3 regions of the Bacillus paramycoides genome follow, and region 2 is predicted to be linked to each of the others. Evidence: riboswitches for the same ligand, from Rfam matches in the RefSeq annotation. Region 2 holds a riboswitch; each other region holds the start of a gene.
The links. A riboswitch is a leader RNA that binds a small molecule or an ion and turns the genes downstream of it on or off. The one in region 2 is predicted to bind S-adenosylmethionine.
Positions count from the first base shown of each region.

Region 1 (4,246 bases), 220 kb from region 2:
TGCAAAAATTCCCGATAATTTTTTGATGCCATATGTAAGTAATGATATATCGTTGCTTTTGGGTCAAAATCCTTTTCACTCATTTGTTGAAGTTGTTCTGGAAAATTAGAGCTTTTCGAATAAAAAATTGGTGATCGAATCCACTCGAGTAAAGCTGGATTTGACTTTGCGAATAGCTGTAATGCCTTTTTAATATCCCATCCGCTTATATCTAAATCATCACTAATCGGGTATTCAATTACATCTCGTTTATCATGAATTGATAAATACCATTCTACCGGATGTATATAAACGAATCTAACATCATAATCACTGTCTTTCGATGGAAATCCCCAAGCACGACTCCCTGATTCTACTGCAAATAAAATTTTCACATCATTCTCTTTTTCAATTCTGTCTAACTCTAACTTAATTTTTTCTCTCATTTCATACCCTCTCCATTTTTTGATTATTTCCTTGGAAATTCGACAAATATACTACTAAGTTTACTCCATACTAAAATAGCTGTCAGAAAATTCCCGACAGCTTGTCAAAACCTCTTATTTTTACTTGTTCTTTTCTGTTACACTAACCGCAATTCGTTCAAACTCTTTTTGAATCTCCTCTTTATATACATCTACTTTTGAAAAATCCATAGCAGCAATATAAATTCGTTCCAATTTATCACGAACTGATTTTGCCTTTGCTAAGAAAGACATCGCTTCATTCATTTTTGCTTTATATTGAATCGACACATCACGAATTTCTGTCGCATATTTTTCATCTGTCCCTGGTGTCACGATCAAGGCATACATATCTATAATTTCATCACCTTCGCGGCTCGGAAAATACTCATGTGGCGCAGTGCTATCAAAAATTGCAAATCCTAATTCTCTTACGATCACCATATCAAGACTCTTTGGATCAAATCCACAATGATATACTTCAACTTCAAATCCTTTTTCTTCTGCTGCCTTAGCTAATTTTTTGAGCATTGTTGATTTTCCAGAGCCAGGGCGTCCTTTTATAAAATAACGATGTGATAATCCCTCTGTTAAATTAGGAACAAAATCAACTGCACCTTTCGGTGTAGCTGCCCCTAAAAAGCGATGTTTCACAAGCGATTGTTTCCCAACTTTATCTGTAAATAATTTCTGAATGAGCTGATCTGTTAGTTCATTTGCTTTATCAAAATTAATATTATCAATATATATTTTCTCCCACTCATCATGTATAACTAATGCCTCGTTAAAACGAGCGTAAGCAGCTTGAAAAGCTTTGCTTGCTTCTGAAACAAATCTTTCAATTTCCACCTTCTGCTTTCTTAATTTATCTGAATCCCAAGCAACACCTAAATTGATATACTCCTCGACAACTCCTGGCATTTTCGGCTCAATAACATGCGGTGATGTTCCATCAACAATTCCTACTTTTAACTTCGGGATAATGACACCATCAACCGATTTATTATCAGAAGAACAGTGTAAAAATTCAATATCATATCCCTTTTCAACCCATTCACGACCTATTGCCTTAATTAAAGAAGATTTTCCCGTTCCAGGTCCACCCTTTAAAATAAATAATCTGTTTAGTCCTTTTAAATTCTCTTCGTATAAATTATGAAATCCTCTAGCTGTATTTCCACCAGCATAATAATTCAATACATTCCCTGTCACTGCACTCACTCCTTCGCAGCATTCTATTTACATAAGCTACAATATGCGAGCAACTTTATTTAGGTGAATACCTATTTTGTGTTGCGCAGAAAAAGGAAATGAATTACAATTTTGTTATCACGAAAATTCCGAACTTTAAATTGAATATACCTTTATCAAGAGAGGCAGAGGGACCGGCCCTTTGAAGCCCAGCAACCTCAGTTTATACAAACTGAATAGGTGCTAATTCCTGCAAAATGCATTGCATTTTGAAAGATAAAACGTAACTATTGTGTGCAAAACTCATCTTTCTTGACTATGAAAGGTGAGTTTTTTATATTTCAAAACATATATTGGGGGTATTTAAAGTGAAAGTAATTGACCTATCGCAAACATTTGAAAACAATATGTCTCAATTTCCTGGAACACCAAAAATCAATTTAGAAGCCATTACAAGTGTTGAAGAGACAGGCTATCAAGTTACAGATTTTCATTCTGTCGTTCATGTTGGTACGCATTGTGATGCTCCTGCTCATTTCATTTCAGGCGCAACGACTATTGATCAATTGCCCCTAGATCAATTTGTAGGTGAAGCTGTTCTTATCGATGTAACTCATGTACAAGAACGAAAACTACCTAAAGAAGTATTACACAACGCTGACATAAAAGAAGGTGATATTGTCATTTTCCATTCCAATCTATCTACTAAATGGAATACAGAAGCATATGAGAAAGAAGCTTTTTATCTTTCTGAAGAATTAGCTGAAGAACTCGTTCAATTAAAAGTAAAATCTGTCGGTTTAGATTTCATCTCTCCTGATGAGGTAACGACAGAAACATCGCCAATTCATCACATACTACTTGGGAATAATATTTATTTAATCGAAAACTTAACAAACTTAGATGCCATTCACACGAAACGTTTCTTTTTCTCAGCAGCACCTTTAAAAATTAAAAATAGCGACGGTGCTTTCGCAAGAGCATTCGCTGTAATTTTTTAAACAAACTATACAAAAAAGCAAAGATCATCATTGACCTTTGCTTCTATTTTTTTTATTTAAACTAAGAAAGAATTGCTCAACACGAGGACGTAACCAAGCTAAATAATCTTTCTCTTTCTTCTTTGTACAAGCTATTTCTTCCCCATCTACCATTCCGACAAGCTCTAGCTCTAACAGTTGCCTCGTAAATGCTAACATATTTATTTCTTCGTCGGGATACTCTTCTTTTAATTTCTCCTCAATTTCCCCTAATAAAAAACCGTCACGCATCATTGCCAATGCATCAATCCAAAGTGGCGGCATTTCATATTTTTCTCCTGTAATTGTATCTTTTACAATATAATTCTTTTGCTCTTTTCGAAATTGAATCGTGTGTAAGCATACAGTCGAATTTAATGTTAATTCCATCATACCACCTCTTTCATAATATCTGCATAGAAAAAAGGATGCGCGTGCACCCCTTCTTTTTCTAACACTACCGAACCGTTACATGAATAACAAATCTCATGTCGATATTTTCCTCCATTATAAACGAAGTATTTTATAAAAAAAACCCTTCTTGAAACATTTTATAAAATGTTTATATTTACACAACAAGAACACTTTTCTGAAAAATATTTTCTTCTAGCACATTATACTGTCGGTAAAGAAATTTCCACTTTCGTTCCTACTCCCATCTACTTGCAATTGAAATTTCACTCTATATTGTGCTGCATAACTTTCCACAAGCTGTACAACATATAAAAGGAGTTCCCGTATATTACATCATTCATAATTCCCGTTATTTCTTTCACTTTCTTATAACATAATATCTTATCGGCAGGACTTCTTTCTTTTTGTATTTGTGTAAATCCTTTTAAAGCTCCTCTTTCCTCATATATCTAGCATTTAAAGTTGTTCATATAAAGTGAAACTTTAATCAGGGGGGTTTTTGTCCATCCCCCACTGATTATTAGCCCTCACCAATCGGGCTTTTACGGGCAGTTCCTCCATCTAACTTCTTCGCTTCCGCTGAATTTTGAAGTGGCGGTCTTACTGCCCGGCAAATAGCGGGATAAACATGAACTTGCTTTCGGGGCAATATGTAACCTTATAACGCTAAAAGGAAGGAGATTTCCCCTTCCTTTTCATCACAACTTATATCCACCTTACCCGATCATGCAGCAATCCATCCGTAAAGTCATTTCCACCAACTACAAAATCATTCATATATAAATTCAAATATTCTCCATACTTACTTTCTGTATTTAATAATAATTCCTCTACATAATAAGCACCTTGTTTAAAGTTATCGAACAGCAAACTACACAAGCCAGCATAAATTCCGCATCCTACTTGGAAGTAAGTTGCATTCGTTTTATATTTATGAAAAACTTGACTGCTATTCATTACGTTATACATATATGTCTCGCTATTTTCATAAACGAGTAATACACCGACTAGATCCTCGCCAGCAATCTCTTCTTCGGCTGGATTAAATACTTTACGATTCCAGTTCCATAAATCTTCTACCTTATCTAAATTTTGCCTAATTATATTTGTTGTATACTCATTAATTCGGTAAAGAAACCCAACTTCCATGTTAAAGTTTTTCCCTAAAATTAAAACTTC
Region 1 is NZ_CP152427.1:397,140-401,385, reverse strand. Features, by position in the region: gene AAG068_RS02145 (nucleotidyltransferase domain-containing protein) at 1-425, opposite strand, end outside; gene AAG068_RS02140 (PRK06851 family protein) at 546-1,655, opposite strand; SAM riboswitch class I at 1,805-1,917, shown strand; gene AAG068_RS02135 (cyclase family protein) at 2,003-2,635, shown strand; gene AAG068_RS02130 (hypothetical protein) at 2,663-3,043, opposite strand; partial or broken gene AAG068_RS02125 (ATP-binding protein) at 3,305-3,498, opposite strand; gene AAG068_RS02120 (hypothetical protein) at 3,588-3,716, opposite strand; gene AAG068_RS02115 (S-adenosylmethionine decarboxylase related protein) at 3,773-4,246, opposite strand, start outside.
Region 1: it holds a riboswitch for S-adenosylmethionine, as region 2 does, so the genes downstream of both, AAG068_RS02135 (cyclase family protein) here and AAG068_RS01065 (ABC transporter permease) in region 2, are expected to answer to the same signal.

Region 2 (4,246 bases):
TTCTTGATTTAATCCGACAATAGATTGTGCTGTAACACTTTTTCCTGAACCACTTTCTCCTACAAGTGCAACGATTTCACCTTCGTTAATAGAAAAGGAAACATGCTTCACAATTGCTTGCTTACTATTCTCTTTTTCAACGGCCAATGTTACGTTTTCTAAAGATAAGAGCTGTCCCATGTCTTTTCTCCTTTCGATTCCGTTTGACGATTTTTGGATCAATTGCATCTTGCAAACCATCACCAATTGCATTAAATGCGAACATAATGAGCGCAATCATCAGCGATGGGAAGAAAAGTTGCCACCATTCCCCACTTAATAGTGTCCCGAGCGCATCATTCGTCATCGTCCCCCAGCTCGCTGCTGGTGATTGTACCCCGAGTCCGATAAAACTTAAAAATGATTCTGAGAAAATAGCTGCGGGAATTGTAAATGATAAATTTACGATAATAATGCCTGTTAAGTTCGGAATGATATGTCCGTATATAATCTTCATATGCGATGTACCCAATCGCTCTGCTGCAATAACAAATTCTCTTTGCTTTAAAGATAAGACTTGCGCCCTAACGAGACGTGCCATACCAATCCACCCTGTTAATGCAAGAGCAATAATAATTGTAAAAAGTCCTGGTTTCATAATGATTAGTAGTAAAATAACAATTAATAAATATGGAATACCGTATAATACTTCAATCCCTCGTACAATCCACTCATCAATTAACGTTCCAAGGCGATTACGCCCTCTCACATATCCACTAAATCCCCCAATCAGTACACCAAGTCCTATATCAAGAACAGCCGCTATTAATCCAACTACTAATGAAATTTTCCCACCAGCCCAAGTACGTGCCCAAATATCCCGACCTAAATCATCTGTTCCGAACCAATGCTCACTACTAGGAGGTAAATTTGTCGCCTCTTTTACTTGTTCACTCGCGGTAAAAGGGGTTAAACTTTCACCGATAAGAGAGAAAATAATAATGAGTAATAATGTCAACGCTCCTAGAACTGCGATCGGATTTGATACAAACTTACGAAACACTTCTTTTTTTCGGCTAATCGTTTGCTGCTCTTTATTTATCGTTAATTCTTTTTTCTCTTCATTCGTTAATAGCTGTTTATTGATTTCATAAGCTCCCATTTAAATGCCCCCCTCCTTACGTAATAGAACGAATACGCGGATCAACAATACGGTGAATAATATCTGTAATGAAAATACAAGAAATTAATAATGCACTATAGAAAATTGTTGTTCCCATAATTACTGGATAATCTCGGTTAAAAATACTATCTACAAAATATTTTCCGAGACCGGGAATCGCAAAGATCTTTTCAATAATGAAAGTTCCTGTTAAAAGCCCAGCCATTAACGGTCCAACAAACGTTAGTACTGGAACAATTGCATTTCGAAGAGCATGCCTTATAATAATCTTCTTAATTGGTATACCTTTCGCTCTCGCTAGCTTAATATAATCACTCTGCAAAACTTCAATCATATTAGAGCGAACAAATCTTGTAATAACCGCGATTGGCCCTAATGCTAATGCGAATGACGGTAATACCGTATGTTCAAATGTGCCCCAAGACGCTACTGGTAAAAGTTCAAATTGTATAGCAAATACTTGTATAAATAATGGTGCTAAAATAAAACTTGGAATAGATATGCCGAGAATCGCAAGTAAACTCACACTATAATCAATTACTCTCCCGTGATAGAGAGCAGCAAATGTACCCGCTGCAATTCCGACTAACAATGAAATAACAAGTGCTTGTAAGCCGATGATTGCTGATGGACCAAATCCTGTCGTTATAATTTCTGATACACCTTGCCCCGTCGATTGAACAGATTCACCAAAATCAAAATGAACTACGCCGTCTAAATAAGCAACATATTGATTCCATAGCGGTTCATCAAGGTGATACTTTGCCCTCATGTTCTGCACAACTTCCGCCGGAAAGATCTTTGCATCCGATGAAAATGGATCCCCCGGAATAATGTGCATAATCAAAAATGTTACTGTTGTAATAATCCATAGTGTAAACACCATAACTGATAGTTTTTTAACAACATACACTCCAATAACCTCCTAAACTCATAAATTTACTTTGTTTTATTAACGTATCTTTCCCATTACTCCCTTTCCTCTTCTTAAAACACAAAAAGCCTTGATCTTAAAAAATAAGATCAAGGCTTAATAAACGAAGGCCCATCACTTATCTTTCAAGACTTGCTTGCTGGAATTAGCACGGTGTTCCTGTTACAGAACCCGCTGCTGAGGTGTCATAGGGCCAGTCCCTCTACCTCTCTGGATAAGTAAATTGCTATATTATTATTTGGTTCAAATTGTATATTTCGAATTATAATTCTGAAAAAATGAAAAGTCAATCAAATTGGATATATTTAGAAAAATCAGTTTTCTGTTATATTAGTTATTGAAATTACAATCTTTCACTTATAATAAAAAGAAATTGTATTAAAGGAGTTATAAAATGGATCCCTTACTTCTTGCTACTATAGGATTACCATTAACAATCGTTATACTTGTCATCATCGGCTTCTATAAACTCTTTATTAAAAAGAAACGTATCACTTCTTTTTATACTCCATTCGATAATATTACCGGACAAAAAATCTCTGCATTTCACGAAGAACAGAATGTATTAGTATCTGAGGATGAAGACGGAGATGGTAAGAAGAAAAAATAACCTTGCGCGTACGCAAGGTTATTTTTTCGTTTCTGCTTGAAAACGTTTATAGTATGTCGATGCTGTTGCAAAGTTAATTTCTATATCACGAATCAATGATGAGTCTTCTTCTTTAGCTAACTTCTGTAATTTTTTCATTGCTTGTTCCGATTCATTCAAGAAACCAGCGTATACCTCATGTTCTTGCTCTTTCGACTTTGGAACACGAATTTCTTTACGTATATTATCAATATCTTCTAACATGCTAGTCGTTACCTTTTGCACATCTTCTTTATATGTAGCATTCGTTATTTCCTTACCGCCCTTTTCTTTTGCCACTTCAAATAACTGTAGTGCTTTATTAATTTCTTTATTCATTTTCATATCGTATTTTTCATGTACTGCACGGTATTCTTTCATCTCTTCTGTTTGCTCAGTAGATTGCTCTACCTTTTCTTTCGGTTCTTTCGTATCTTTATTTCCATTACATCCTGCTAGAAGGATCATACTTCCCATTACAGCAATACCCAAAACCTTCTTCATCTCTTCTTCTCCTTTTATCTACAGCTACTACTCATTATAGTTTCTTTTATCTCCACTTGTTATTATACCGAGAACATCCTACTTTTTACACTTAAGACGCTACCTTAATATACATGCCTACATTTTTGTCACAGTATCGTCACTTTATGCAAATAACTTTTGCATCACCTTACAAAGCTGTATGAGTTATTTCAAAGAAATGAAAAAAGAGCTGATTCAAAAATATTTGAATCAGCTCTTTTTTATAAGTTAAGCCTCTAAATTTTGTCTTTGTTGCAGTTCAAACTGCTTTTCACTTCTTCTGGCCATAAACAAATAACATAACACAGCACCCATTTCACAAAGAGCTATTACAACACCCATCGGTAATGCGGTGTTGCTTCCGCCAATACCCACTAACGGTGCAACAAGCGCTCCTGAAATGAACTGTAATAATCCTAATAAGGCCGACGCTGTTCCTGCGGCTTGTTTCTGATTTCTCATCGCTAACGAGAACCCAGTTGTTGATACAACCCCGACACTTGATACGACAAGGAATAACGAGCATAAAACACCAATTAAACCTATTCCTAGTAAGATTGTCAGTAGTAAAGATAAACCACCAATAGCTGCGATAATAATACCAGCAACAAATAATGTCTTCTCATTCACTTTCCCTGCTAAACGACCCGTTACCTGACTAGCAATAATAATACCAATACCGTTGATTGCAAAGAATAAACTAAATTGCTGTGGTGATGCTCCGTATATGTTCTGTAGCACAAATGGTGAGCCCGAAATGTATGCAAACATTGCCGCCGTTACTAGCCCTTGAGACAATGCATATCCCATAAACAGACGATCCTTTAATAGTTTTCCGTACGTCGCCAACGTCCCTGACAATCCACCTGTTTCTCTCTCTTCAGGAGGTAATGTTTCACGTAATACGAAAGTAGCTGATATTAACATGAATACACTAATTGCTCCAAGAACAATGAAGACACCGCGCCATGTTGTAAACTGTAGCAATTGTCCTCCA
Region 2 is NZ_CP152427.1:181,984-186,229, reverse strand. Features, by position in the region: gene AAG068_RS01075 (ABC transporter ATP-binding protein) at 1-180, opposite strand, end outside; gene AAG068_RS01070 (ABC transporter permease) at 137-1,141, opposite strand; gene AAG068_RS01065 (ABC transporter permease) at 1,158-2,075, opposite strand; SAM riboswitch class I at 2,212-2,317, opposite strand; gene AAG068_RS01060 (DUF3951 domain-containing protein) at 2,491-2,706, shown strand; gene AAG068_RS01055 (hypothetical protein) at 2,725-3,228, opposite strand; gene AAG068_RS01050 (multidrug effflux MFS transporter) at 3,478-4,246, opposite strand, start outside.

Region 3 (4,246 bases), 700 kb from region 2:
ATATCAAATAAAATGATATCGCAAACGACGAAAAAAAGTAACAATTTTTTCACAAATGTATATAAGTATTTCATTTACATCTTTCTATGATACACCTTTCTTCTTATTTATATAAAGAAAAAAGAACTGGAAAATTACCAGTCCTTTCCTTCTATTTATTCACTTATCGGAAGTACAGCACCTTTATATTCTTTAGTAATAAAGTCTTGAATTTCTTTTGAATGCAATACTTCTACTAGCTCTTTAATCGCCTTTTTATCTTTATCACCTTTACGAACCACTACTACGTTTGCATATGGAGAATCATCACCTTCAATTGCAATTGCATCTTTTTCTGGGTTTAATTTCGCATCAATTGCATAGTTTGAGTTAATTAAAACAGCGTCGCCTTCTTTATTGTTATACACCTGTGGTAACAAACCAGGCTCAATATCCGTTTTGAACTTTAAGTTTTTCGGATTATCTGCAATATCTTTTGGAGTTGCACTAACTGGATCTACTCCGTCTTTAATTTTTAAAATGCCTTCTTTTTGTAAAATTGCTAAACCACGTCCATGGTCAGTAACGGAATTACTCATAATAATTGTCGCCCCGTCTGGAAGTTCTTTTAAGCTCTTATATTTTTGAGAGTATACACCAATTGGTTCAATATGAATTTTCCCCGCTATTTCAAAATCATATTTTTTATCTTTAATTTCTTTTTCTAAATACGGAATATGCTGGAAGTAGTTTGCATCTAGATCCTTATCCGCTAACGATTTATTTGGCAACACGTAATCTTGGAACTTTTTCACTTCTAATTCAATTCCTTTTTTCTCAAGTAACGGCTTTGCCTTTTCTAAAATTTCAGCGTGCGGTACGTTAGAAGCCCCCACAACTAATTTCTTTTCATCTTTATCTTTCCCGCCACAAGCAGCTAACCCAAAAATTGAAGTTGAAATAAGTGCTGTAAGTAATAATTTTTTCATTTGTAACATCCTCCCGTTTTTTATTATCGTTTATCTATTCGAACCGTTACACGATCACCAATCCACTGAATGAAAAATACAACTAGTAATACACAAATTGTCGCAACGATTGTTACATCGTTATTTCCTCGTTGGAATCCTTCTAAATATGCAAGTGTTCCAAGACCACCAGCACCAACAACTCCCGCCATTGCTGTATAGCCTACTAAAGCAATTGTCGTAACCGTAATACCAGATACTAATGCCGGTAACGATTCTGGAATTAACACTTTCAAAATAATTGTGCTTGTTTTTGCTCCCATTGCTTTTGAAGCTTCGATTACACCTTTATCAATTTCACGAAGTGCAATTTCAACCATTCTTGCGTAAAATGGTGCCGCTCCAATAATTAAAGCTGGCAACGCTGCACTTGCTCCAAGAATTGTTCCAAGCAAGATCTTTGTGAATGGGATTAATAAAATGATTAAAATAATAAACGGTATCGAACGGAATATATTTACGAACGCTCCAATCGCTGTGTTAACCGTCTTGTTTTCCCATAAATTATCTTTCGCTGTCATAAAGAGTAACAATCCTAAAATTAGTCCTAAAACAAATGTGGCAAGAGCAGCGATTGCCGTCATATATAACGTTTCACCAGTTGCTTCTAACATTTGATTCCAATCAACATTTGTGAGTAACTTATCCATGTGCAATCACCTCCAGCTCTACTTGATCTTGATGTATTCCCTCTATTGCTTGCTGAATCGCTGTTTCCTCACCATTTAAATGAACAACTAAACTACCGTAAGAACCGTCATTCGTTTGTGCGATATTTCCTTGCAAAATGCTAACTTCTATATCACTGCGTTGCATTAATCTTTGAAGTACTGGTCTTTCTACAGCTTCACCGATAAACTGCAAACGAACTACTTTACCATCTGGATATTTTTCAATTAAACTTTCAATCGTTTCATTTGTATCTTCAGAATCTGTTAATTGCTTTACAAATCGTTTTGTAATATCTTGCTGTGGATTACGGAATACATCAAGTACTGGACCCGTTTCTACAATCTTTCCTTTTTCCATTACCGCCACTCGATTACAAATCTTTCGAATCACGTGCATCTCATGTGTAATGAGTACAATTGTTAAACCGAGACGCTTATTAATATCTAATAATAAATCTAAAATTTGATCTGTCGTTTCTGGATCAAGAGCTGACGTTGCTTCATCACATAAAAGTACTTGCGGATTGTTAGCTAACGCTCTCGCAATACCAACACGTTGCTTTTGTCCTCCGCTCAGCTGAGATGGATACGCATCTCCTCTTCCTTCTAATCCAACAAGATGAATTAACTCATCCACGCGTTTTCTTCTCTTCGCCTTGTCAACACCTGCAATTTCAAGCGGGAACTCGATATTTTCGCGTACAGTTCGTGACCAAAGTAAGTTGAAATGCTGAAAAATCATTCCGATTTCTTGCCTTGCCTTACGAAGTTCACTTCCTGTAATTGCTGAAATCACACGATTTGCAATTGTAATTTGGCCAGAAGTTGGTTTCTCCAACTGATTGAACAATCTGATTAAAGAACTTTTCCCAGCGCCACTATATCCGATAACACCAAAGATTTCACCTTTGTCTATTTTTAAATTGGCGTTATCTACAGCAGTGACATCACCGCTTTTTGCTTTATATATTTTCTTTACATTCTCTAATAGAATCATGGTGTATCACCCCTTTTTTTAATAAAAAGCGTAAGCGGCTCGTTTAGAACAAGAGGACGCCCGAATCCCTGACGTAGAGGCGCTTTTTGCCTCATAGGAAGGGATGAAACGACCGACTGTTCTAGCCGCTGAAGCTAGATTTTGGGTCGACTCCGCAATTTTTTATGTTTAATGCGTGTAGTCCACCGGTATCACTACTTTTATTATTTGAATGTCCTCCACATTCAAACAATAAAAAAACCTTTCTGCTTTAGAGAAGCAGAAAGGTTTATGTGCGTATATAACAGCATTATCCCTCTCTCTCATCTCTCAAAGCATTTGCTTTGCAGGAATTGGCACCATTTCAACATAAGTTGACGGTTGCCGGGCTTCACAGGGCACAGTCCCTCCACCTCTCTTGATAAGAGAAATCAGATTACATTTTCGTCTGATTTGTAATTTATGAAATTGTCTATATTTTATGAATTGAATTGTATCAATATCCACACACCATGTCAACAGAAATTTTCGTAAAAAATGAACCTTCAGAATTTTAAGCCCCTACTGACATCGGTTTACATATGTGAAACATCGATTCGACTAATAGCATCGTTCGATATGTTCCCGAATATTGTACACGTCCATCGTTCATTAACATTTGCAATCGTACATTGCCGTTTACCAATTGTTTTACATCTTCTTCATCTACACAAACAATTTGCTCCGTCCCTATTTCCTCATGTAGCAGTTCTATATAATCTCTTGAAATTTGTAACGAATAACTTTCATCTCCAAAGCGGAAATTAACAGTTTTTTCTCCTTGTCTTAAAAGCGGCTCTAAATGATATTGACCATTAGCGTAATTTACAAATGATTGCAGCAAAGAATATAATTTCACCTTAAATCACATCCTTCATATCACTTTCTATTACACATACCATTCCCTCTTACTAAAGAGCAATCCTGTTACTTTCGCTCGACAAATACTGTAACCACCCTGCATCTCGACATATTTCCCAAGAAATATGTCGAGGCGGCAAAAACTTTGCCGCCTACTTTAATTCCGTATATAAATATTCAACCGAATGAAATGCATATATCTTCTTCATGAGTGTCCCATTTTCAAAAACAAGTAAACACGGCACACTTTCGATCCCATACTCTTTCGCTAAATGCGGAGCATAATTTAAATCTAACATTCCAATTTTCAAGTCTTCAATTGTCATCTCAACGACAGTTAACATTTTTTTTGCTAATTGGCATGTTCCACACATTGGAGTATATACATATAACACTGTTTTTTCTTCAGTCTCTATTAGGGCTGTTGCTTCGGCTCCTGTCCAGTCAATCACTTCTATCATTCCTTACCGTAAATATTCTGTATAAACGTCAATGTCAGCTCCCCATAGTACATTTGCTAAGTGTGAAGATGGCGCAGTTGCCACTTCTCGGTACGAGCGATCAATATAAATATGCTCTGCTTGCGGAAATTCTTTTCGAAATTGTTTCCTTAACTTTTCTCCAGCATCATCAGCATCCACAAGTACATACACTTCCTTATCAAAAAACTGATCAATGAGCTCATCCATTTT
Region 3 is NZ_CP152427.1:4,777,841-4,782,086, forward strand. Features, by position in the region: gene metQ (methionine ABC transporter substrate-binding lipoprotein MetQ) at 156-968, opposite strand; gene AAG068_RS24985 (methionine ABC transporter permease) at 992-1,657, opposite strand; gene AAG068_RS24990 (methionine ABC transporter ATP-binding protein) at 1,650-2,675, opposite strand; SAM riboswitch class I at 2,975-3,082, opposite strand; gene AAG068_RS24995 (hypothetical protein) at 3,208-3,552, opposite strand; gene AAG068_RS25000 (thioredoxin family protein) at 3,707-4,015, opposite strand; gene AAG068_RS25005 (toprim domain-containing protein) at 4,019-4,246, opposite strand, start outside.
Region 3: it holds a riboswitch for S-adenosylmethionine, as region 2 does, so the genes downstream of both, AAG068_RS24990 (methionine ABC transporter ATP-binding protein) here and AAG068_RS01065 (ABC transporter permease) in region 2, are expected to answer to the same signal.